Regions from separate parts of the Rossellomorea oryzaecorticis genome, predicted to be linked through region 2. Evidence: a T-box and tRNA genes for the amino acid it is inferred to sense, from the RefSeq annotation. Region 2 holds a T-box; the other holds one or more tRNA genes.
What was found. The T-box of region 2 lies ahead of lysS (lysine--tRNA ligase). A T-box ahead of a tRNA ligase gene usually reads a tRNA of that ligase, here a tRNA-Lys.
Positions count from the first base shown of each region.

Region 1: it has a tRNA-Lys gene. The T-box ahead of lysS (lysine--tRNA ligase) is inferred to sense a tRNA for this amino acid. The anticodon was not compared.

Region 1 is NZ_JBJOSA010000008.1:111,322-122,618, forward strand. It holds gene ACKA06_RS11735 (S1C family serine protease) at 1-451, opposite strand, end outside; gene ACKA06_RS11740 (MBL fold metallo-hydrolase) at 991-1,785, opposite strand; gene ACKA06_RS11745 (two-component system regulatory protein YycI) at 1,791-2,609, opposite strand; gene ACKA06_RS11750 (YycH family regulatory protein) at 2,610-3,950, opposite strand; gene walK (cell wall metabolism sensor histidine kinase WalK) at 3,947-5,776, opposite strand; gene yycF (response regulator YycF) at 5,783-6,493, opposite strand; gene ACKA06_RS11765 (peptidoglycan DD-metalloendopeptidase family protein) at 6,853-8,322, opposite strand; tRNA gene ACKA06_RS11770 (tRNA-Phe) at 8,677-8,749, opposite strand; tRNA gene ACKA06_RS11775 (tRNA-Asp) at 8,981-9,057, opposite strand; tRNA gene ACKA06_RS11780 (tRNA-Glu) at 9,159-9,230, opposite strand; tRNA gene ACKA06_RS11785 (tRNA-Lys) at 9,269-9,344, opposite strand; gene ACKA06_RS11790 (DUF350 domain-containing protein) at 9,737-10,150, opposite strand; gene ACKA06_RS11795 (glutathionylspermidine synthase family protein) at 10,154-11,297, opposite strand, start outside.
Region 2 is NZ_JBJOSA010000033.1:16,632-27,928, reverse strand. It holds gene ACKA06_RS20945 (phosphodiester glycosidase family protein) at 1-2,801, opposite strand, end outside; gene ACKA06_RS20940 (hypothetical protein) at 3,051-3,218, shown strand; gene ACKA06_RS20935 (carbohydrate binding domain-containing protein) at 3,269-6,286, opposite strand; gene ACKA06_RS20930 (hypothetical protein) at 6,659-6,991, opposite strand; gene ACKA06_RS20925 (hypothetical protein) at 7,017-7,148, opposite strand; gene ACKA06_RS20920 (hypothetical protein) at 7,599-7,781, shown strand; gene lysS (lysine--tRNA ligase) at 8,223-9,683, opposite strand; T-box leader at 9,765-10,031, opposite strand; gene ACKA06_RS20910 (hypothetical protein) at 10,057-10,305, opposite strand; gene ACKA06_RS20905 (class I SAM-dependent methyltransferase) at 10,812-11,297, opposite strand, start outside.

The DNA of each region.
Region 1 (11,297 bases), on a different contig from region 2:
CTTCAAGCTGATCCGCACCTTCCACTACGTGGTTGTTGGTGGCGATATACGCTTTGTTCCCAGCCTTTTTGTAAATGACACCCGAGCCTGTGCCGGCCGCCTGCCCCTGTGAATCACCCTGCTGTCCCCAGAAGCTTTGGGATTGGATATTCGAGATGCCGACGACAGCGTCGCTTGCTTTTTCAACTGCTTTCGTCACATCCGTCGTCACGTCCACCGATACATTCTTGGTCGTCCCGTTATGATATTCCTCATCCGTCGCCTTTAGATCCTGATCCGGCTGGATCGAATAAGGAAGTACGTCTAAGTTATGTAATTGCGGAATCGCAACCAGTATCAGGATGGCACCGAGAATCGCACCAAGAAGCCCTGCAAGGAACATGCCTCCACGGTTTCCCTTTTGCTTCTTCCTGCCTTCCCTGTTGAAATCCTGATCATCATAGTATCCCATCTGCCATCATCCTTTCATCAGATAATACCTTTTGTTATTTTATCTATTCATGCCTGATTATAGTCAGGTTAAATTAAAAAATGATGAAAAACCGTTAAGAAATGGTTGTCGATTTGGTGAACAATAGAAAAGCGGAGGAGGCTTGCTCAGCCCCGACAAGCATAAGATGAATGGGCCGGGAAGGCGTTCTTTGCGTTCTTTGCCTTCTTGGACCATTTAGCTTATGACCTCGAGGGGCTAGCCGCCGGAGCTGGACAAGTCTCAAATTAGCTCGATTCCCGCAGTTGATTTCCGTGGAAGACTTCGCTTTCCGCGGGCGGGCGTGGAGCCTCCTCGGCTTCGCCTGCGGGGTCTCCCCAGCTCCGCTTTTCCCGCAGGAGTCTTCGTCTTCCACTCCAATCATCTGCTGGAGACGGTTAATACTCACCATTACTTATAATTTTTCTTTTAAGAAACAATACAAAAAGGCAAAGACCGCCATCCTGCAGCCTTTGCCTATCATATTCCTCTAAATTCTCCCATTCAAACACAGAAATGGGTTAGATGGCTACTAATGGTGTCGGGACTTTTGGGTCCGTATCAAATAGATCGATTTGTTCGCCGACGCCGATTCCTTGTGTTTCGAGCGTCTGCGTCACACTCATGCGTGCCAGGTCTTTCATGTTGTTGTCGAGGCTCAGGTGGGCGAGATAGATGCCCTTGGTCCTGTCGCCGATGACTTCGCTCATGGCGATGGCGGCATCCTCATTTGAAACGTGGCCGACATCACTCAGGATGCGGCGCTTGATGTTCCATGGATACCGGCACATCCGCAGCATGCCGACGTCGTGGTTGCTTTCGAACACATAGGCATCGGCATTCGAGATGATGCCTTTCATCCGGTCGCTGACATAGCCTGTATCGGTGACGAGAACAAGCTTCTTTTCACCCTGATGGAAAACATAGAACATCGGCTCGGCGGCATCGTGTGATACGCCGAATGACTCGATGCTCATTCCGCCGAAATGCTTGGCCGTTTCCATATCGAATGTGAATTTCTGTTCTGTATCGATTTTCCCCACGAGCCCGTCCATTGCGTTCCAAGTCTTTTCATTCGCATAGACCGGGAGCTTGTACTTTCTGGCAAGAACCCCAAGCCCCTTGATATGGTCGCTGTGCTCATGTGTGACAAGGATGCCGGACAGGTCCTCGATTTTACGGTCGATCTGGCTGAACAATCCTTCCATCGCCTTGCCGCTGAGACCCGCGTCGACCAGGAAGGAATGCTCGTCCGTTTCAACGAATATCGCATTTCCTGTACTGCCGCTCGCGAGTACACTAAAATGCATGGTCATACCTCTCACTCCAGTAATTCTTTCTCTTTTTTTGTAAACTCGATGACGTCGCCTTCAAATGCAGTGAAATAAAGATGTTGTTTCTTATCCTTCTTCTCTACGACAAAATGCCATGTCGGGGTCAGTACCTGGGAATCCGAGAACGGCACCTCGGTTGAATACCCCTGCTCGAAGCTGGTCACCTTGCTGTCAGGTTCGATTTTACCGCTGTCGGCAAGGATCTGCAGGGATTCGAGCGGGTTGATGACCCTCGATACTTTTCCAAATGACTTTATATCTTCCATCATTGTCTGTTTGTACGACACGATTTCGTTCTCATTGTTAAGCTCCAACACGATTTCTGCACTGCCATTATGAAATAACGGCCTTCCCTCGTAAGTCTGATTGTAACTGATGGTCAGATTCTCATTGTTGATGCCCCTGAAAGCGTATTGATCTCCGTCGATCGCATATTCCTTCAAGAAACTCTTCAATTTTTCCTTCAGATCATCTTCCGTCAATTTTTCACCTAAATCATATGGCTCATCAAGTGTCGAATACAGCGTCGTCTCATTCAGGATGCTGACTTCCTGATTCTTCAGGCTCTCTTTATCCGAATCGGTGAATTTCTTGGATGTGGCGCTTATATTCGTTTCGGTGACGGCTTCCTTAGGAGGTGCAAGATCCGCAGGATACGTGATGTTAACGGACTCCAGCGATTGCTGGGTGCCCGTATCGGCAAGAATCTCCGGTTCAGAGATTTTTTTGATGAAAATGGTTAAAAGAAAAATATTCAGGATCAGGAACACGACGATGAAAATCGTTTTCGTTTTATTCCAATCCATTTAGACCCCCTCCAATTCTTCAAGAGGCAGGCGCAGCCAGTTGCCGCTGTATTTATAATACCATGAAGGTGTCAAATCGTATAAAAGCATGTCCGGGAAATTCATATCCCTAGTCAATTTATATCCGAGTGCGATATCTTCAACAAATTCCAAGTTGATCATCTTATTCCCTTCAAGCGCCTGCTGAACTGTATAACCTGATGGGATATGAATCTTATTCGGCTTGGAAAACATGGTGTAGTTATCACCAATCCTGAAATAAGGACGTTCATACTTATGGATTGTATCCGTCCCCCAGATCTGGGTGATTTCAGTCGTCCCTGCCGAATCACTGAATACCGGTAAATTCATCAGGAACATCCGGTATTCGATTTTACTTTCTTCAGGGCTGACCGAAAATAATTTGAATCGATCGGTCCATCCCCCGTGTTCATTCACAAACCCGATACTGTTTTGAACGAGGAGATCCTCTGAAATATTCCGGTCCGGATCCACGCCGGGATTGACGAATGACAGTGAGTTCACATTCGTGTTCACTTTCATCAAACTGGAGGAATCGCGGTAGATTTCTTCGGAATCGGTTGAATTCTTGCTGACGTTGATCGGGTTTTTAAATAACGCCTTCATGAAATCCTCTGCTTCCAATAGCTCGGTTGAATATTTATAGCTGTAATACTCTTCATCCTTAACAGGTAAGAGAAGGGTTTTTCTTGAATTCGCCTTGAACGCAAAGTAATTCCGGAAATTTTCATTATAGAGTGCCCTCTGGACGAACATCGTCTGCAGGGAATCCATTTTTTCCTCATCGACCTTGCTCTCCACGACATATTTCCTGTCTTCTTCGCCGTACAGGACGAAATAGACCATCCCCTTATCTCCTTTTTTCGCATTAAGGTCGAAGATGATGCGGTTAAAAGTGGTACTCGGCAGATTCTGTTCGTCAAACTTGATCACTTTATTGTAGACGGAAAGAGGAAGGCTGTCTGGAAACACCAGCTCGATCCTGCCGGGACTGTGAACCAGTTCCTCAATTTCGCTTTGAGAGTATTGACTGCTGATGTCCTTTGCATCCGTCAGCCGCCAACTGCTCATTTGCTCCAATACTTTATCAATCTCGGTTTCATTGGGGGAACCCATGATCTGCTCGTCATCATGATAGAAGACTTTGTATGGCTGGATCAATTCAAGCTCTTTCCGTTCCTCCCCGATGGATACATCGAATGTCTCTGTACTTTCAATCACATCATATTCAGGTTGATAGGTCCATAGATTCCACGTCAGGAAGATGCTCAGCGCCACAAGCACTGTCAATAGAATCGATTTTATTTTTTCATAATTCATGACCAATCATCCTCTTGTGCGGAATCAAATGGGAGCGTGAACGTGATCGTCGTGCCTTTGCCCTCGACACTTGTTGCCCAAATATCGCCGCCGTGTGCTGTTATCATTTCCTTCGCGATCGCAAGCCCCAGACCTGTACCGCCCATCTGTCTGGAACGGGCCTTATCCACGCGGTAGAATCGTTCAAAGACCTTATCAAGGTTTTCTTTTGGAATACCGAGACCCTGATCCGATACGCTGATCTCGATGAACCCGTTGTTTTCTTTTACATTGAATGTGATCGTGCCGCCCTCCGGCGAGTACTTCAGTGCATTCGAAATGATGTTATCCAAAACCTGCGTAATCTTATCCGTGTCGATTTCCACAAACATCGCTTGATCAGGAAGATAACGTTCAAAGGTGACATTCAAATTCTTCGTCATCTCAAAACGGTCGATGATGCGGTGGAATAACAGGATGAAATCAATCCAATCCTTATTGAAACGATAATCCTTGCTGTCCATCTTCGAGAGCTGGAGGAGATCATTGACCAGGCGGATCATCCGCTCCGTCTCGGTCTGCGTCACATTTAAAAATTGCGGCGCAATCTCTTCATCCTGCCATGCCCCTTCGGCCAGCGCCTCCAGATAGCTTCGCATCGTCGTCAGCGGAGTGCGCAGTTCATGGGATACATTCGCCACGAATTCACGCCTCTCAAGATCGATCTTTTCCTGCTCCGTGATATCATGGAGAACCGTGATCAATCCGTTGACAAAGCCGGTTTCCTTTTGGATGATCGAGAAATTCGCCCTTAAGATGTACGGCTTTTCCTTCGTGCTGTAATCAAGGATGATCGAGTCCTGTTCATTCGACAGGTCCTCGAATGTATATTCTTCATCAAGCCCGAGGAGCGCAACGATCGGCTGCGACAGAACTGTTTCACGTGAAACATTCAACATCTCGACCGCCGGATCGTTAATGAGGATGACCCGGCCTTTCCGGTCCGTCGCAATGACCCCGTCCGTCATATAGGAAAGGACAGAGGACAGCTTCCTTCTTTCACCTTCAGTCGTCGCCTGCGCTTCCTGCAGCCTTTTAGTGAGGTTATTGAAGGTCATGGCCAGCTGACCGATTTCGTCATAGCCGTAGACTTTTACTTTTCTCGAAAAATTCCCTTTGGCCATCGCAAGCGCATGTTTCCTCATATCAGAAATCGGCCTTGTGATGGTCTGTGCAAGCAAAACACCCAATATCGCAGTGATGGCCAGCGCGATCAACGTACCATTCGTGAAAATTTTGTTGATTTCATTCATCTGGTTGTACACATTTTCAATCTTCGCAACCAGATAAATGGCGCCGATCACTTCATCTGACGATATGATGGGGGATGTCAAAACCCAGACGCGGTCCCCGGTCTTTTCATCGATCAGAATATTATCATAAGCGCCTCCGCCGGCGAGGACCCGTTTGACCGAGATTTCATCGGTCGGGCGTCCCACCATCGCCTGGTTATTTTCATCAGAGGTGCCTATGATCCTGCTGCGGTCATCCACCACGCGTATTTCATAAATATCCGAGTTGGGCTCGGCACTGTCTTCCAATAGATTCTTAATTTCATTTTCCTTCGATGGATCATCCTCGGCACGTTCCTTGACCATTTCTTCACGGACCGAATATTCGAGCAGATCCACCCGGCTCTTGATGCTGGATTGAAAGTTATCCACCAGCTTATTCTCCAGTTCCCTGACAAAATAAACCCCGATGATCTGCATCGCCAGGAGAATCAGGAGCACATAAATCATGACAAACTTAAGATGGATCGAACGCGTTAAACCAACTTTCTTCATTCAACCTTACTCCTGTTCAGGATTTCGCAAGTAATAACCGACTCCTCTACGTGTTACGATCCAAGTAGGGTGGCTGGGATTATCCTCAATTTTTTCACGAAGACGTCTCACGGTCACGTCCACCGTACGGACATCCCCGTAATAGTCATAGCCCCATACCGTTTGTAATAAATGCTCACGGGTCATGACCTGTCCGATATGCTTGGCCAGATAATGAAGAAGTTCGAACTCACGGTGTGTCAATTCAATCGTTTCACCGCGCTTCGACACCACATACGCATCCGGGTGGATCGTCAGCGAACCGACCGTGATTTCATTGTTCTCATCCTCATCGCCGGCAGCCGCAGCCCCCGCCTGATGACGGCGCAGATTCGCCTTCACACGTGCGATCAGCTCGCGCGTACTGAACGGCTTCGTCACATAATCATCCGCACCCAGCTCAAGTCCGAGGACCTTATCGATCTCAGAGTCCTTCGCCGTCAGCATGATGATCGGCATTTCATACTTCTTACGGATCTCACGGCACACTTCCATCCCGTCACGGTTCGGCAGCATGATATCAAGAAGGACCAGGTCAGGCTTCACTTCCTCTGCCATCTTCACCGCCTCATCGCCGTCATACGCACAATGGACCTCATAGCCTTCCTTCTTCAAGTTAAACTGCAAAATATCAGCAATCGGCTTTTCATCGTCAACAACTAAAATCTTTTTATCCATATCAATTGATCTCCTTTGACAATTAAATTCGGTCTAATCGTAATTTTGCTTAGTATAGGATTCTTCCTTTAAATTTATCACTTTCTGCGTCTTAATTCATCTTTTACTCAATGATTGGCGGATTTCATGTCTATTTTCCCACCGGTTTTCTATCCCGCGGTTGATTTCCGTGCAAGACTTCGCATTCCGCGGTCAGCACTCCAATCAACGGCTGGAAGCGTCCCTAACATGTATCTACCTCTTTTTAACATAGTAAACAGCTTTTTACGAATGAAATCTCCCTATATAAAAGAAGAAACCCAAAATACAAGAAAGGGGACTGACGGTATTGTTGTTGTCAGTCCCGGGTTGTGCTGTATTTATTTATGAAGTACGTCTAATGGATTGATCAGGGATCCGTTTTTGTGGACCTCAATATGAAGGTGTACACCGGTAGATTGACCTGTTGTTCCCATGATTCCCAGTTTATCGCCTTTGCCGACCTTTTGGCCAGCTGAAACGGAGATGGAATCAAGATGTGCGTAAGTCGTTTTGTAGCCGTTTTGATGGTCGATCACGACTTTGTTACCGTAGCCGCCGTCGTCCCAACCTGCAGAAACGACAACCCCGTTATCAACGGATTTGATCGTCTTATCGCTTGGGCGTGCGATGTCGATTCCTTTATGCATCTTGCCCCAGCGCTGACCCTGCTTGGAGGAGATATATCCGCCGTTTGTCGGCCATGCAAAGCTGCCGGAACCTCTTGAAGGAGTTTCTTTCGTTCCTTTAATGACGATGTATTTTTGAGGCTCTTTTACATCCTTTTCCTCAGTGACATTCTTCTCGGTTTGAGAACCGTTCACTTCTGTAGCAGTAAAGGTAACGGACTTCTCGCCTTCCACACCTTCCTGCTTCACTTTCGTATCGCCCTTATTCATTGAAGAATCTTCAATCACTTCTTTATCATAGGCGATTTTTTCAATCTTATTGACTTCCTTTTTAACCACTGTATGAACGAACGGCTTGCTGACCGTCACATTCAATTCTGATCCGATCTTCAACGCCCCGTCCTCATCCAGTTCAGGGTTCAATTTCAGAAGCTCGCCCGTCGTCAAATCAAGCTTCTCAGCGATTGCCCCAAGGACATCGCCTTCTTCTACCTTATACTTCTTCTCTTCGACACTTCCTTTAAGAAGCAGGTTTACAGCTTCATCAGCAGAAAGGATTTCTTTTGGATCCACCTGTGATTTTTCAGCTGCCACATCTTCTTTAAAAGAAACATCCAATAAACGTGTTTCATTTTCCTTCAAAGCGGGTAAAGAAGAATCAGCGTCATTTTTACGTGCTTCCAAATCTTTCAGTTCGTCTTCGGAAACATATTTCAGCTTGATCTTTTTCAGCGTCTCGTCCGCTGTCTCTTTATCTTTTACATACGCCACAGGCTTGTCATCGACAACCAATGCATAAGCATTCGCTTCGACAGCCATCGACTTGGATACATTATTCAAAACTTCCTGGTTATTCGTTTTCGCAGAGAAAACATTCTCAGGTATGTATGTGATGTCATTATTCCAGGTTACCTGGTAATCCTTGAACTTCTCTTCAGCATCTTGAAGCTTTTCTTCCAGCATGCCCTTCACATCATCCTGATCCGTAACAGCCCCTACATAATGACTGTTTACGTATACATGATAGATCGTCTTCAGCTCTTTATCTGTATCATCCGCAGAAGCAGATGCAAACGTCAGTGTTGAAAGTGCAAGCGTCGTGACCGCAACCTTCTTCATGAATTGAGAAGATCGGCCTCTATATTCTTCTAATTTCGGTAATAAGCGTTCTCCAAACTTCATTGTCTTGCCTCCTGTAAACTAAAAAGCAAAAATCACTGTGTTGGTCATTCATTATGCCTAATTTTAGTAAATATTCTTGTAAATTCGTACTTTACTAACTTACCATAATTCGACGAAATACGGGGAAAAGTATTAGTATTGTAACAAAACTGTATAATTAATAGAATTTTCAATGAGTCGTTTTAATGATATTACCGCTGAAATCACTGATATAACTAGGAATAAGGTTGCATAGGAGAAATATTGCGTCCGAGGGAAAATGTGGTTATTTGTCACTTTTTGTTACATTCATGTTACAAATACATAATAAAAAAGTACTACGAGAGACAAAGTCATCGCAGTACTTTTTGTAGATGGCTCAGGACGGAATCGAACCGCCGACACATGGATTTTCAGTCCATTGCTCTACCAACTGAGCTACTGAGCCGTATTAAATTATTCGTTCCTAATCTGATAAACCGGTTGTCCATCGTCCAGCTCTCAGGAGGATTATTCAAGTTGCTGCTCGAGCTGTACGCTGATGATTACTCGGATGAAGCTTATTCACCGTGCTCTACCAACTGAGCTACTGAGCCGTGTTTAGTTATGTAATGAAGATCATCCGGTTCGGGCTGAGTGACCAGCGAGGGGAATGACGATTCATTATGTAAAAATAAAATGGCGGTCCGGACGGGACTCGAACCCGCGACCTCCTGCGTGACAGGCAGGCATTCTAACCAACTGAACTACCGGACCAGAGTTTTTCGCTTTAGCGAAATAACTTTCATTAATTGCTTTAGCAAAATATATTTCCTTAAATTGCTCTATCAAACTATCATTCTACTAAAAGAAAGATATGACCCGTACGGGATTCGAACCCGTGTTACCGCCGTGAAAGGGCGGTGTCTTAACCGCTTGACCAACGGGCCATGCAGGATGATAGATGTTTTGCTTCCGCAAAAATCTTTGGTGAGCCATGAAGGACTCGAACCTTCGACCCTCTGATTAAAAGTCAGATGCTCTACCAACTGAGCTAATGGCTCACAGTATATATCAACACGAAAGTTTCGCGACGTCTTTCGTGACAACGAAATTAATATTATCACGTATGCGGGACGGGGGCAATAGTTTTTTGTAGAATTTTGTTGAAAATTATTTTCTGGGGAATAAATGCGTCAAAAAGCCACCAGCATGGTGATGAAGCTGATGGCTTTTTATTATTTATTCGAAAGGGTATGGATTCTTCCTTTATTCTGACCTTTCGTGGAAACAGCAACAGCATTGACAGTGTCCAGCCCCAGTACATTGTTTCAGCACCTTATCAACGCCAACCAAAAAACCACACCCCAGCCCCGCACCACCAACGTACGGAACCAGGCTGCAGCCTCCAATACAATACCTAACCCAACCAAAATCCAACTAACCAACAACCAATCTAATAAGTCAAACTAGCCGCCACAATCAACCCAACCACAATCGAAACCGAGAACAAGCTGAATCCGATCGCGACGTTGCCTTCTTCTACTTTTTTCGCCAGATTCGTCTTTGGTGTGAGGACATACTCGATGATCCAGTACGCGATGACCTGGGTGGCGATTCCGATCAGCCCCCATACGAAGGCATCGAACAGATTGATGCTGTTTGCCCAGACGGTGTAGATGACGATGGCCAGACCGATGGCTTTGCCCCACAGTTTCAAGGCGACGGCGAGGTTGCCTTCGCGGATGAGGGTGGCTTCTGAGAATTTCGTGGTGAATGCGAATACGATGACACCGAGGATCATTAGACCGAGGCCTGTGCCGACGTGGGCAAGAAAACTGATGAGTGCTTCACTCGTTATGATTTGCATGGATTACTCTCCTTTTTGTTCTTCCCCGATTCCGATCGGAAGGAAGTATGATTCGTTATCGGTGATGGCGTTGCCGGCACGGTATCCGACGGCGTCCGCTGTACCGTTTATGACGAAACTGCCAACCATCAGACTCGCTTCGACAACACCGGAATCAGTCCGGATGTCATGCCGCGGCAGTTCAATATATTCCTGATAGACAGGCAGTGTTTCCTTATATGTTTCTTTCGGATCCTGCAGTACCACCCTGCCGGATGCTTCAATGATTTTGACGGTATCACCCTCGCGCCCGAATGCTGGCTTCTGCACATAGGTGGCACCGCTCTCTTCGAACACATCCGGATCAAGATATGTCGGTAAAAAAAATGCTGAAATCCACTCATGTTCTTCTTCTGTGAAAAAATCGCTCCCCGACTCATGAAGTCCCCAGATCAGGGCCTGCACGCCTTTGGACTGCATCAAGAATGCAGAAGGCGGGTTCAAAATGGCAAGCTTTCCGTCCACCACCAGTCCAATCAGCTCGAGTCCCGATTTTTCACCGGTATCGGGATCCACATCTTCAACCAAATGCTCGATCGGATAGGTCGGGCGATACAGCACATCGATCCGTTCACCGCTTGGTGTATAGAGACCGGCTTCCCGGCCGGTCCTCACCTGCAATTGATCAAGGCTGACAAATTCGGAAGGCACGTCTGCCAATGACTGCAGGTAACGCGTCGTCAAATAATCTTCTTCATGATCGCTGTGCGAGGAAAAGACGATCTTCGGCGATCCGTCCCGTCCGAGTGACCGCCAGGAAGCGAGCAGTGCCCGCCGCAGCTCAAGGCCGAGCTTCTCCTCAAGACCGGCATTCGGATCGTCCAGCGAAAAATGATCGCACACTCTTCCGTTCACATGATAAAGCTCCTTGATGAAGGTCGGTGTGTCACTATTAAACTCCAATAGTTTCAAGCGTCCGTCTTCACCCGCGACAAAATCGAACCTGCCAACGATGCACTCCTGGGGAATCGATTTAGTCCGTATGTAAGGAAGCGATTCCTCCGGAAATCCCAGTTCCAGCAGTGATTCATCACCGAGCTCACGCAGAAGAACTGCTGTTTTCACAAACACGTGATAAGCTTTCTCCGAAGCGTCCCGGACCTCCTCG
Region 2 (11,297 bases):
AGAAGTTTATCGTTTCCTTCGATTGTCGCAAAAACTTCCGCTCCACTGACAGGTTTGCCTTCCTGATCGATTACCTGGATATGTGCAGGCTCTCCTATTAACAGTGGTTCCGCTTCTACTTTAAGTGCAGCCTCTACTTCCACATTCAGCGGTTTCATCGAATAGGTTGGGATGAATGTCTCTTCCCAAGGTTGAACATAGGTGGTTTCCCCCTCGATCAACTCCAAATTCACTTTGCTGCCTTCTTTCGTGGATGCCGGCACCCTTATCGGAATAATGGCTGCTTCTTCTGTTTCGACGGTTTTCCCGCTGTTTTCGAGATGGAGGGTCAGGATACCCGTTTTATCATCATAGCTTGATGTGCTTCCAGCGAAGCCCGGTGAAAAGATGGTGTCTTCCACTGTAAAATTCCGATCCACTTTCAATGACAAGGCAGATTCAGAGATTTCAGCTGGATTTGTTGCTTTCACAGCCAGTTCAAAGGTGTCCCCTAAATATGCTTTCTCTTCAGCTTGAACAATTTCAATCTTTGGAGACCCTGTATTAACTGTAAAATATGCTGTTTTAACCGCCTGATTCCCAAATTTATCAGGCACCATCAGCGTGATTTGATGTGTTCCATCCGCCCACCCTAATCCGCTGAGAGAGATTGAGCCATCCATATCATAGGAAAAGTGCCCCTTACGCTTGGAATACTCTTTGCCGTCCACGTACAATTTGATCTTTTCCCAATCGATACCCGTTTTGTAAGGATCGTCTTCATACTCACGGACGTCTGCTTTTATATTCACCGAGCTGTTTGTATATTCCTTGTCTTCTGCATTTATGGACTCAATGACCGGAGGATACAGGTCATCGACTTTTTCTCCGTACACCGCACGTATATTATCAATATAAAGAGACCCTTTCGTCATAGGACCTGTAATGCCGGATTTCGTCGACATCATTCTGATGGCCTGGGTCCCGGAGATCTTGAATGGTCCTGTAAAGGATGCCGGGATCTCTGCCTCGATGTATTTCCATCCAACCCAGTCAATCCCGGGCTTCTCAGCGGTCAGGTTAACGGATTGATTCTTGTTGTTCCCATCCACAATCAGCATCCGGAGCCAGTACCCGTGTGCTTCCGGCGTTGCGTAGACCCACATGCCGATGCTTTGCGGATCCCCTTCAATCTCGGTAATCACTCCCGGACCGGCATAAACTCCGAGGGTCGTCCCTGTTTGTGCACCGGTGAAATCATAATCAAGCTTAAGTGACTGATCCCCAAATCGTACGGGTTCTGGATACTCCGCCAAGGTAAGGCTTCCTTTTTCTCCCCGGTTCGCTGTTGATGTCTTCCATGTACCTAAGTCCTCTTCGAAGTCAAATAGCACTTGTGGAAGCATTCCTACAGAGATTCTCAACTGAGCTGTCAAATCTGTCCCCTTTAGCCGGGCTGTGATGGTGCCGCTCACACTCTCATCACCCGTATGGAGGACCCCTTCCTCATCAATCGTGCCTAATCCTTCCGGTATGTCAAACTCAATGTCTTCCAACTTCCAATCAACTATCCGTTTTTCATATTTTGTTTGAAAACCTAACGGGATTTCACTGTTTCTGGCTGCCGTAAGTTCAGGGGAAGAGAAAGAAATTTTATCAGGAGCAGCAATCTCAATGATGCTTTTGCCTACCTCTTTTCCCTGATGGTTCAGCACTGCGTGAAATTGACCTGTTTTCCCATTGGATTGAAACACTCCATTTTCATCAATTGTCCCAAATGACGCATCAGATAATTCCCAAGACAGATCAGCGTCTGGAAGAGGGGCTGATGCCATGGACTTGTCCCTGCCTTTTGCACCGAAATCGATCGTAGATCCCGGAGTGAAGGATTGATCATAAGGGTAAACATATGCAGAGTCAAAGGTATGATCAGAAGGTTCTTCTAAGACGACAAGCCATGAGTTGGCTACACTTCTCTCCCCGCGGTCGGAGGGCATATTATCAATCTCGAGATCGTCACCTCCAAGTGTACGGGTTGTAAAAGTGGATGAACCGCCGCCATCCAGGTTAAGGGCCGTCACCGCGCCCAAATCAATCATCAATTGTGCCAAATCAGGCATGGATATCCCGCTTGAATAAGGCTCCTGTCTGCCGTCGATTACGGTAAAGAACACACTTCCATCCGCTTTGATCCCTACAGCCGTGCGGGGTTCCCTACCCGCTCCCGTTTTAGGAGTCTGATAGACTTGACTGTCCTTTACGAGAATCGCATTTCCACCGAGGGCTTCTTGCAGCTGATCCTTGACCACATCATATTCTGCTGTACTTCCAATGACGGCTTCACCGGACTTTTTGATGCCAAAAAAACCCCACCCCTGTCGAAGTTGATCTTTTATCCCGACTCCATCTTTAAACAGAATCCCGTTGGGTTCGCCTGTCGCCATATTATAAAAATCGGCGTTCACGGCAGCCACTACCTTATGGTTTTCACCATCGGCGGCACTTGCTTGCTGCCTGACAGGCTGCAGACCATACTCCTCGCCGTCATCAGGGGTTCCCGCTTCAATCGATACACTCGGATTCTGAACATCAACTTCCACTACAAAACTCTCAATCTTCTTCCCGTCACTTCCTTCAAAACTGTAATGCTTCTCCTTAACACCAGGTGCGAGATCGGCCCGGTATTCATTGATCGGTGTATGTACCACGCTGGAATCTAAATCGAAATCACCCAGTGCCCCTGCAACATTGGGCAGAACCATGCTGCCGGCAACTGCAAATGACAGAACAACAGGTACTACCTTTTTCAAGCATCTTCTCATCCCTCAGCCTCCTATAGCCATTTCCATATTTTGATTGGATTCATCAATAAATGACATCTATATCATAAAGGAAAATAATTAATAGAATGTAATTTATTTGTAAAATTCTGAAAAAGAGGTAATAGGGCCTATCCGTAGGAATTTCAGAGAATTTCTTAATGAATCTATTTATTTTGCAGGTAAAGATTCACCACTCAAAAACTGGGTATAGTTCTAACTATCTACTTTTATTAGAAAGGAATTTTTTCAATGAACCGCTGGTACTTCCCTTTCCTAATCGGCACCATCATCTTCGTAGTATTATCACTGATCGGCAAATTTGAAATGGCTTATATCGTTACGTATAGTGTTGGCCTCACACTGGGTTTTTTCCTGATGTACTGGTTGAATAGGAAAAAGAGGCAGAATACAGATTAAAGAAAATCATCACAAAAAGGGACTGCCGCAGCAGGCAGTCCCCATTTCTTCTATTCCTTCACACGAAGTACCACATTATCAATCGTGATTTCGTGTGCACCTGTAAATTGCCCCATTAAGAATTTCAGCGATACTGTATCATTCGCGCCCATTACAAACTCAAAGGTGTAGTTTTTCATCTGCCCATCCAACGAAATCTGGTCGGAGAAATAACGATAGTAACCCGCATTCTCAAGAGTCACTTCCATAGTACGTACAACCGTCGAACGCGCATCAAACGACAATTCATAGGTCAGTCCCTGGCCGAGTTCCAGACCCGCCTGCTCCGCCAGAACACTCCAGGTTTCCTGCCCCGCGTTCTGAATATCGACATTTAACATTCCATTATCTCCGTTAACGGCTGCAATGGCATCATTATGGATATAATGACTCCACGATTCCAGACCTGCTGCAAAATCCCCATTCCTCACCGGCTCCAACTCTACGTCAATCGACGTCTTTACCAGCCTCACATTATCTACATACACATCGCCAATCGTACCGCCAAGCTTTAACAGCAGCTGAGCAAACTCATCGCTCTCCCCCTCAGGCATCGTAAATGCGACCGTATGCGTTGACATCTCGCCGTTCAAACCGACTGGTATTGAATCCGAATAATTCACATTACCGTCTTCACTCACAAGACCGACCTCAATCGACCGGTAAGCTGAAGCACGAACATCGAACGTTAACTCATAATCCGCCCCTGCCTCAAGCTGTAAGCCAGTCTGCCTCACCACGACATCACCGGCAGCCGAACCGCCGTCGGTGATCCCGACATGCAGCTCCCTTGCTTCTTCAGACACATCGGCCGTCGCCGCTGCAGGCTCATTCACCACAAGATCCCAATACTTCAATCGCGTCATATCACCTTGATCAAAAGTGCCGTTATAAATGTGGTTGCCGTCAGGAAGAGGTGTTTTCGATGCCCCCTCGGGATCGACCGGCTCCACTTCCTCCAAGCGGACATTCCCTATCCATACCGGCGCATTCCCGTTCGCACCCATGTTGAACTCAAGTCTTGCCGCGATATCCGTAGCCTGGCGGTGTGTGAAGGTATACTCATACGACTGCACCTGATCCGTCAATTGGATCGTCTGCTCGCCCGAATAATTGGCGTACCCTCTTTCGGCCCCGCCCGACACTTTCGACATCATCGCACGATCCGTATTCGACTTCGCATCAAAGCTTACCTTATACGTGCCGCCTTCCGCCAGTGACACATTCTGAATCAATTGCAGCGCCCACAACGCATTTCCAGGATTCGAAACCGCTGTTTTGGCAAAAGAAACGCCGTCTGCCTCTTCCTTCGTGATTGTTCCGCTTCCCCCGAAGTCCGGAAGCGTTAAGAAATTCCAGTATGTCCCGTCCAGCGTTTCGCCGGACGCATCCACTACAGTAAATGGCTCCATATACCCTGCATCATAAATATAGTTTCCATCCTCAAGCGGGAACTTGGCCCCTTCAGGAAGCTCTTCCTTCACCTGTTCAGGCTCAACCGGATCCATATAATCCCTGCCCGTCAGCTCATACACACGGACATAATCCACTTCCATCTCACCCGGGAAAGGCGTCGTCCGGTCAGGATCTCCTCCATACCAGCCGCCAACCGCCAGATTCAGAATCACATAAAACTCCTGATCAAATGGCGCAGGGTACGCATACTTATCAGCCTGATTCGTCCCCTGGCTGAACCAGTCATTCAACGTCTGATAAAGCTGCCCGTCAACGTACCAGCGGATTTCACCAGGCTCCCATTCAATGGCATACGTATGATAGCCGGTCGTATCCTCACCCTCCGGAAAATGATACTCAGCCCCCGTATACGTGTTATTCGGGTACTCAGCTCCGTAATGGATCGTACCACCGATCTTGCTCGTATCCCTGCCGGCCGATTCCATGATGTCGATTTCCCCGGAAGTCGGCCAATTACCATACACACTATCTTCAGGCATCATCCAAAATGCCGGCCAGAATCCCTGACCTTCAGGCAGCTTCATCCGTGCCTCGAACTTCCCGTATTTTTTAGAAAACAAGCCCTTCGTCTTGAGCTTGGCAGAAGAATAATCATACGATCCGAACTCATCGGTGATCGGTCTTCTTTCCTTCTTTGCCTTAATCACAAGATTTCCTTCACGGATGAACGAATTCTCAGGGGAATCCGTGTAATATTCAAGCTCATTATTTCCCCACCCGGGAGAGATTCCCTTCCCGTTTTCATCCACCATCCAGTTCCCGATATCATACGTCCACTTCTCTGGATCGATTTCATTCGAAATGAATTCATCAGACCACACCAGCGTCCAGTCCGATTCAGTCGTACCGGCCTGATACACCGTGACCTGTCCAAGCTTTGATCCTTCGGAACGTACTTGATTCTGGACCTTCTCATCCATATAAACCTTCCCATCGACACGTACATTTTTCAACAATACATTCCCCGTCTGAGCGCCGGCTGTTATGTAAAGATCACCATTGATCTTTACATCCTGGAGTGTTACATTTCCTTGATTAACAAGCGCATTCCCCTTAACGGTCTCGCCCGAGTACACACCAGCCTTATGGTAAAAACCTTCCGCCTTATCGTTGAACAGTTGAATTGCATCCATCAGCTTCAGCGGCTGACTGCCATCCTCACCAGGAACGGACCCGCTGCCCGGCAGCAAAAACTCAACAACCTCATGGGCTTCTTCCTTCTTCACAGCCGAATTGGCATCTGCTCCTTCACCGAACACTTCATCCCAATATCCAAGCTCCTTCGCATACTTCAAGATACTCGCCTTATTTGAAGGCATTTCTTCCTTCCCATTGCCAACCAACCTATGAATAAGTGCCGCAAATTCCAGCCTGGACAACGCCTCATGAGGATCTTTCTTCAGTTTTCCTATCCCTTTGAAGATTCCTCGTTCCTCCCAGCGCTTCAACATCGCCTCATCCCCGCTGCCGACCGGCCCCTTTGCCCCCGCAGGCAGTACAACAGATAACGCCAGCCCCAACACAAGCATCACCATCACCACTTTGTTTCGCATTCCTTGTTTCCTCCCTTTGTTTGTATATGTGAAGAAGGGTTTAATTCCTTCTTAGCACCATCGCCCAATTACGAAACCGCATTCGTTTTTTGTTATAAAAAGATTTTCCTATGCAGCAGAACCTCAAGATGTGCATCACGGTTCAACAGCGAAACCGGTTTCGATTCAAACCAAAAGTAAAACGTCCCCTCTCATATAAAGAAAACGCTTTCTTAAATATGCCTATTCCTATAGCTTTTTCTACACCCTTCCCTATATTTCCTTTTACAAACAACGAAACCCTACGAAATACCCACAAAAAATACGCAATAGAAGTCATTGGAGGAGCCATGGGGACAGGTACCGCGCCCTAGAAAAATAAACCACCGTCGCTCACTTCTTAAGATTCATAACCAAAAACACCCCGGTAATGATAAACAGTAAATAAAAGATACCATCACTGATAACTGAACTACCGGCCTTCACCCCAGCCAATACAACTAAAAACCCAGCCGTCCAGATAATCTTAGTTTTCCTGACTATCCGCTCACTGATCCCCTTGCTGAAACGCGGGTAATAAATTCCCAGAACAAGGAGCACGATAATCGTAAAAATGTTGAAAAGCTGCGTATAAGCGCCAAACAGCTGGACCCAGCTCACTGCAAAGTATAACAAAATAGTAAACAGGACAAATAAGAAGAGATTGTATCTTATCAAGCTGCTCATGATATCCCTCCTATGTGAATAACCTTCATTCCTTATTTAACTCCCGCAATTCCTTTAGGATTTCTGTATTCGACTTATGTACTTTCCTTAATAATCCTTCGATCGATAACAAAACAAGTAAAAAGATAACAATCGCATTCAGCATAAAAATTTCCATCTGCTCACCCCTGAATGACTTAGAAGTTTTATAGTATGGCGGCATATCCCCGGTCTATCCGTTATTGTCGAACTTCCACACTCCACCTTATAAGATAGGGAATACTCCCCTTTCTCGGTGCCTGTGTCCCAGTTCTCCTTAAACGTGACCACATACTTTTCGCTGCCGGTTTCTTTTACAAGGGTTTCTCTTTTACCCTTCTACCCAAACACCGATCACTACAGGGAATAATGATCGAGTTCCCTTCCCACCAGCATTTCGTTTACCAATACTTTATCATATTTCCAGAAGGTACCGGGCCGTAAAATCAAGAGCTTCTAGCAAGTTGCATTTCAATTTGCCCGCTCTAATCCCAACTTGACAGATAAGGTTTATAGGCATTATGATAATATAAACTTTACCCCGACCCTATATTTTCGAGAATTCTTTTCTTAGAGGAGGAAGGAAATGATGGCAAATCAAGCCTCACTCAATCAGAACAAAGGAATTTATCAAATGCTCAAAGACTCCATGGTGAAGGAAAAACAGGATTTAGAAACCCTTTCAACACCTCAACTGAAGGCCGTTTACAAACAGGAACGCTCCGCACAGCACCCGCACTCTGGTTATTCTTCGATTCGTTTTATGTCATAGATTAGATAAGAGCCGGTTTCTCACTCTATATGAGAAACCGGCTCTTTTCAACTATTTTAACCATCTCTTTTTTGGATTCCTACTCCTTATACACTTATACCTTGCTAGGTATTTTAGGCATTGAAAATAAGTTTTGATAATATATTTTTGTTTTTGATAATAAATTGTTGGTTTTTGATAATATATCCAGATTTTTGATAATAAGTGTGGCATTTTTGATAATATAAACAAGCAGAGTACCAATAATACCCGCTATGGTCGCATGAACTCCCTGTTATTTTGGACTAACCTGATCATTTAATTCGATATTCCCTAAAACTTAGTGAAATTCGAGTAAAATATACAGCTCCCTTTTACCTTCAACACCAATTTAGAATGGGTCACGGTACCTGTCCCCACGACCCACTCACAATCCAGCCAATACCAGCCCAATTCATCAAATTACAACTTCCTAGTCAACGGAAATAACACACAATCCTTAATCGTATCGCTGTCCGTCAATACCATCAGCAAACGCTCAATGCCGAATCCCCATCCTGAGATGGGCGGCATCCCGTATTCCATGGCGGTCAGGTATTCCTCGTCCATTTCCATCGCTTCTGAATCTCCATTGCTCTTAAGGATGGCTTGTTCCTCCAACCGTTTTCTTTGTTCAATTGGATCGACGAGTTCTGAATATGCATTGATGATTTCGGCCCCGTTCACGACCAGCTGGAACCGGTCGGTAAGTGCCGGGTCTTCGTCATTTGCCCTCGCAAGTGGTGAGAGATCGATTGGATGCTGGATCAGGAATGTGGGTTTGATCAGCTTTGGCCGGCATGTTTTTTTATAAAGCAAATCAATCAAATTTCCTCTTCCTAGCGAATGAATATCGTCATGTTCAAGCTCGACGTTTCTCCTGCGGGTCTCTAGAAGCAATTCTTCTGAGGTTGGATAAAGGCTAATATCAATCCCTGTTTCCCGCTGAATCAACTCCCTGAAGGAAACAGCTTCCCACTGCTGGGAAAAATCAATCGCCTGGCTGTTTAAATGAATTGTGGTTGTTCCAAAAGTGTGTTCAAGTACATACAGCACCATCTCACGCATGAGTTTCATCGTGTCTTCATAGTTCCAGAAGGCTGCATATCCCTCGACCATCGTGAACTCTTGAAGATGCTGGGGACTGATTCCTTCATTCCGGAAACACTTTGCGAATTCTAATACTTTGGTAAAACCGCCTGCGATCAGCCTTTTCAAATATGTTTCCGGTGCGATCCGGAGGTTCAGTTCCGAATCCAGCGCATTGTGATGGGTCCTGAATGGTTTCGCCAGTGCACCGGAGGAGGTATGCTGCAGGATTGGCGTTTCCACTTCAATGAAATCATGATCTTCAAAAAATCGGCGAATAGCGCGGACCATCTTGCTTCTGGACAGCATGCGGCTTTGGGTTTCACTGGTCATCATCAGGTCCAGGTAACGCTGCCTGTAACGGACATCTATGTTGCTCAGCCCATGCCATTTATCTGGCAGACTCCTCAACGCTTTGCCGAGGAAAACATAATGCTCGATCCGCAGCGTTTTCTCTCCTGCCCCCGTGGTGTACATGCTTCCTTCCACACCGATAAAATCACCGATGTCCACCAAATTTTGAAAGTGTTCAAACGGACCCTCTCCCACTTCATCCTTCTTGAGTAGAAGCTGCAGACTGCCATGTATATTTGAGATTGTAATGAACACCAGTTTCTTGAAGTTCCTGATTCCCATGATTCTTCCCGCTGCTCTGACTCCTGTTATACCATCTTCAAGCCGAACTGCCTCTGCAAGTTCATGATTAATGGAAAACCTTTCCGGATATACATCTATTCCTTGCATTCTCATCGCTTGTGCCTTTTTCAGTCTGCCTTCTGTCTGCTCGATACTCATACCGTTCACTCCGTTCTTTGGTTTTTTATCACACTCAATCTATTTAAAAACAAAAAAACTCCCACCCCCAAGATTCATCATCTTGAGGACGAGAGTATTATGCTCCGTGGTACCACCCCAGTTTATTGATATGTCGCCATACCAACCTCTTCGGGTACGTCAAAATATAAATAGTTGAGTATACCCTATCTCTGTAACGGGAGATCCCGTCGCAGTATCACCAGGGAAACCCTGGATCCGTGCGGAGCTCCGAGCCTTTTTTCATTAAGATCATTATTACTCCATCCCACCAACCGGAGCTCTCTGAAAATAACCGATCCCAACTACTCTTCTCTTCATAGCCGACAGTATTGAAAATTAAGAACATTTTATACTATGTAGTGATAGGAGTCAAGGTCCTCATCTCAATCGTCATTCTTTTATCAATAGCAGATCGTGCATGCCTCTTTTCCGCCGCACTCAGGATAAATAGGATAGAAATAAATCCGACAATACCCTGAAAGGCGATCGTCATCCATTTATCCACCGGGATGAAAAGCAATACGATTGGACAAACAAAGATCATTGACAAGCCTATTGTAAAGGCAGCCTTTTCGGGAAGTTCTCTAATCTTATTTATCATTCGGACACCAGGCTTTCTCTCTAGAATCTAAATCACCGCATAACTTAAAAAATATACGTAATACCAAATGCCTGAAGCAATGAAAAACACCAGCAGCAGAAGCACACCTGCCACTTTAAAATACTGCCTCACCTAGAATCCAAAGGTGAAAACAGTACAAAAAACTATCATGTTCACAATTAAATGATGAATTCCGGTTTCCTGTTGTGACGACCATTTCAGCGGTGAAACCAGTGGCTTAGAAAAGATCTCCAGTGTATTGGCCGTGCTCTTCACGCCACTTTCAAATCCATATGTATTGATCTTAAGGAGCAAATTACCCAATATAAAAAGAAATATAATACCAATCATCCAAAAAAGCAGATTCCCTGTTTGCAAGACTGATTTTTTAAGAGGACTCATGTCTGCCTTACTCGTTCTATTCAGAAGCATTGCCGTCGCTCCTTTAAAGTAAGCGGAAGGCAGCCCTGCCGCCTTCCGCTCCTCTGATATGTGTACCGCAAATCTTATTTGATGCAAGAAAAAGCAAGCACAACCGGAATCCTCTGCCTTCTCACAAATTCTTCTTCACTGCTGAAGTGTTCGCGCATTGGCGTCCCTTCACGCAAATCCTTGACGGTAAAACCGCATGACAACAGCGTCCGAAAATATTGCTCGATCGTCCGGTGATATTTGACCACCACTTGATCGATCCACGGTTCTTTTCTTTCCCCTTCAAGGAAATAATCGTCCACAATCCAGTTCCCGCGTTTATCACCCGTTTTCTTGCTGACAAACGACGAAGTAGTGAGAGGGTGCTGCACGCTGAACACAAACCGCCCATTTTTCTTCAATGCTTTATGTATGTCTTGAAACAATGTTTCGATGTCCGGAACATAATGGATGGCAAAACGGGAGGTGATGATATCGAAAGATTCCTTCGGATAATGATATGATTCCATGGTCTCGCGGATGATGGTCCCATTTTTACCGGACATATTCAGCCTGGCTGC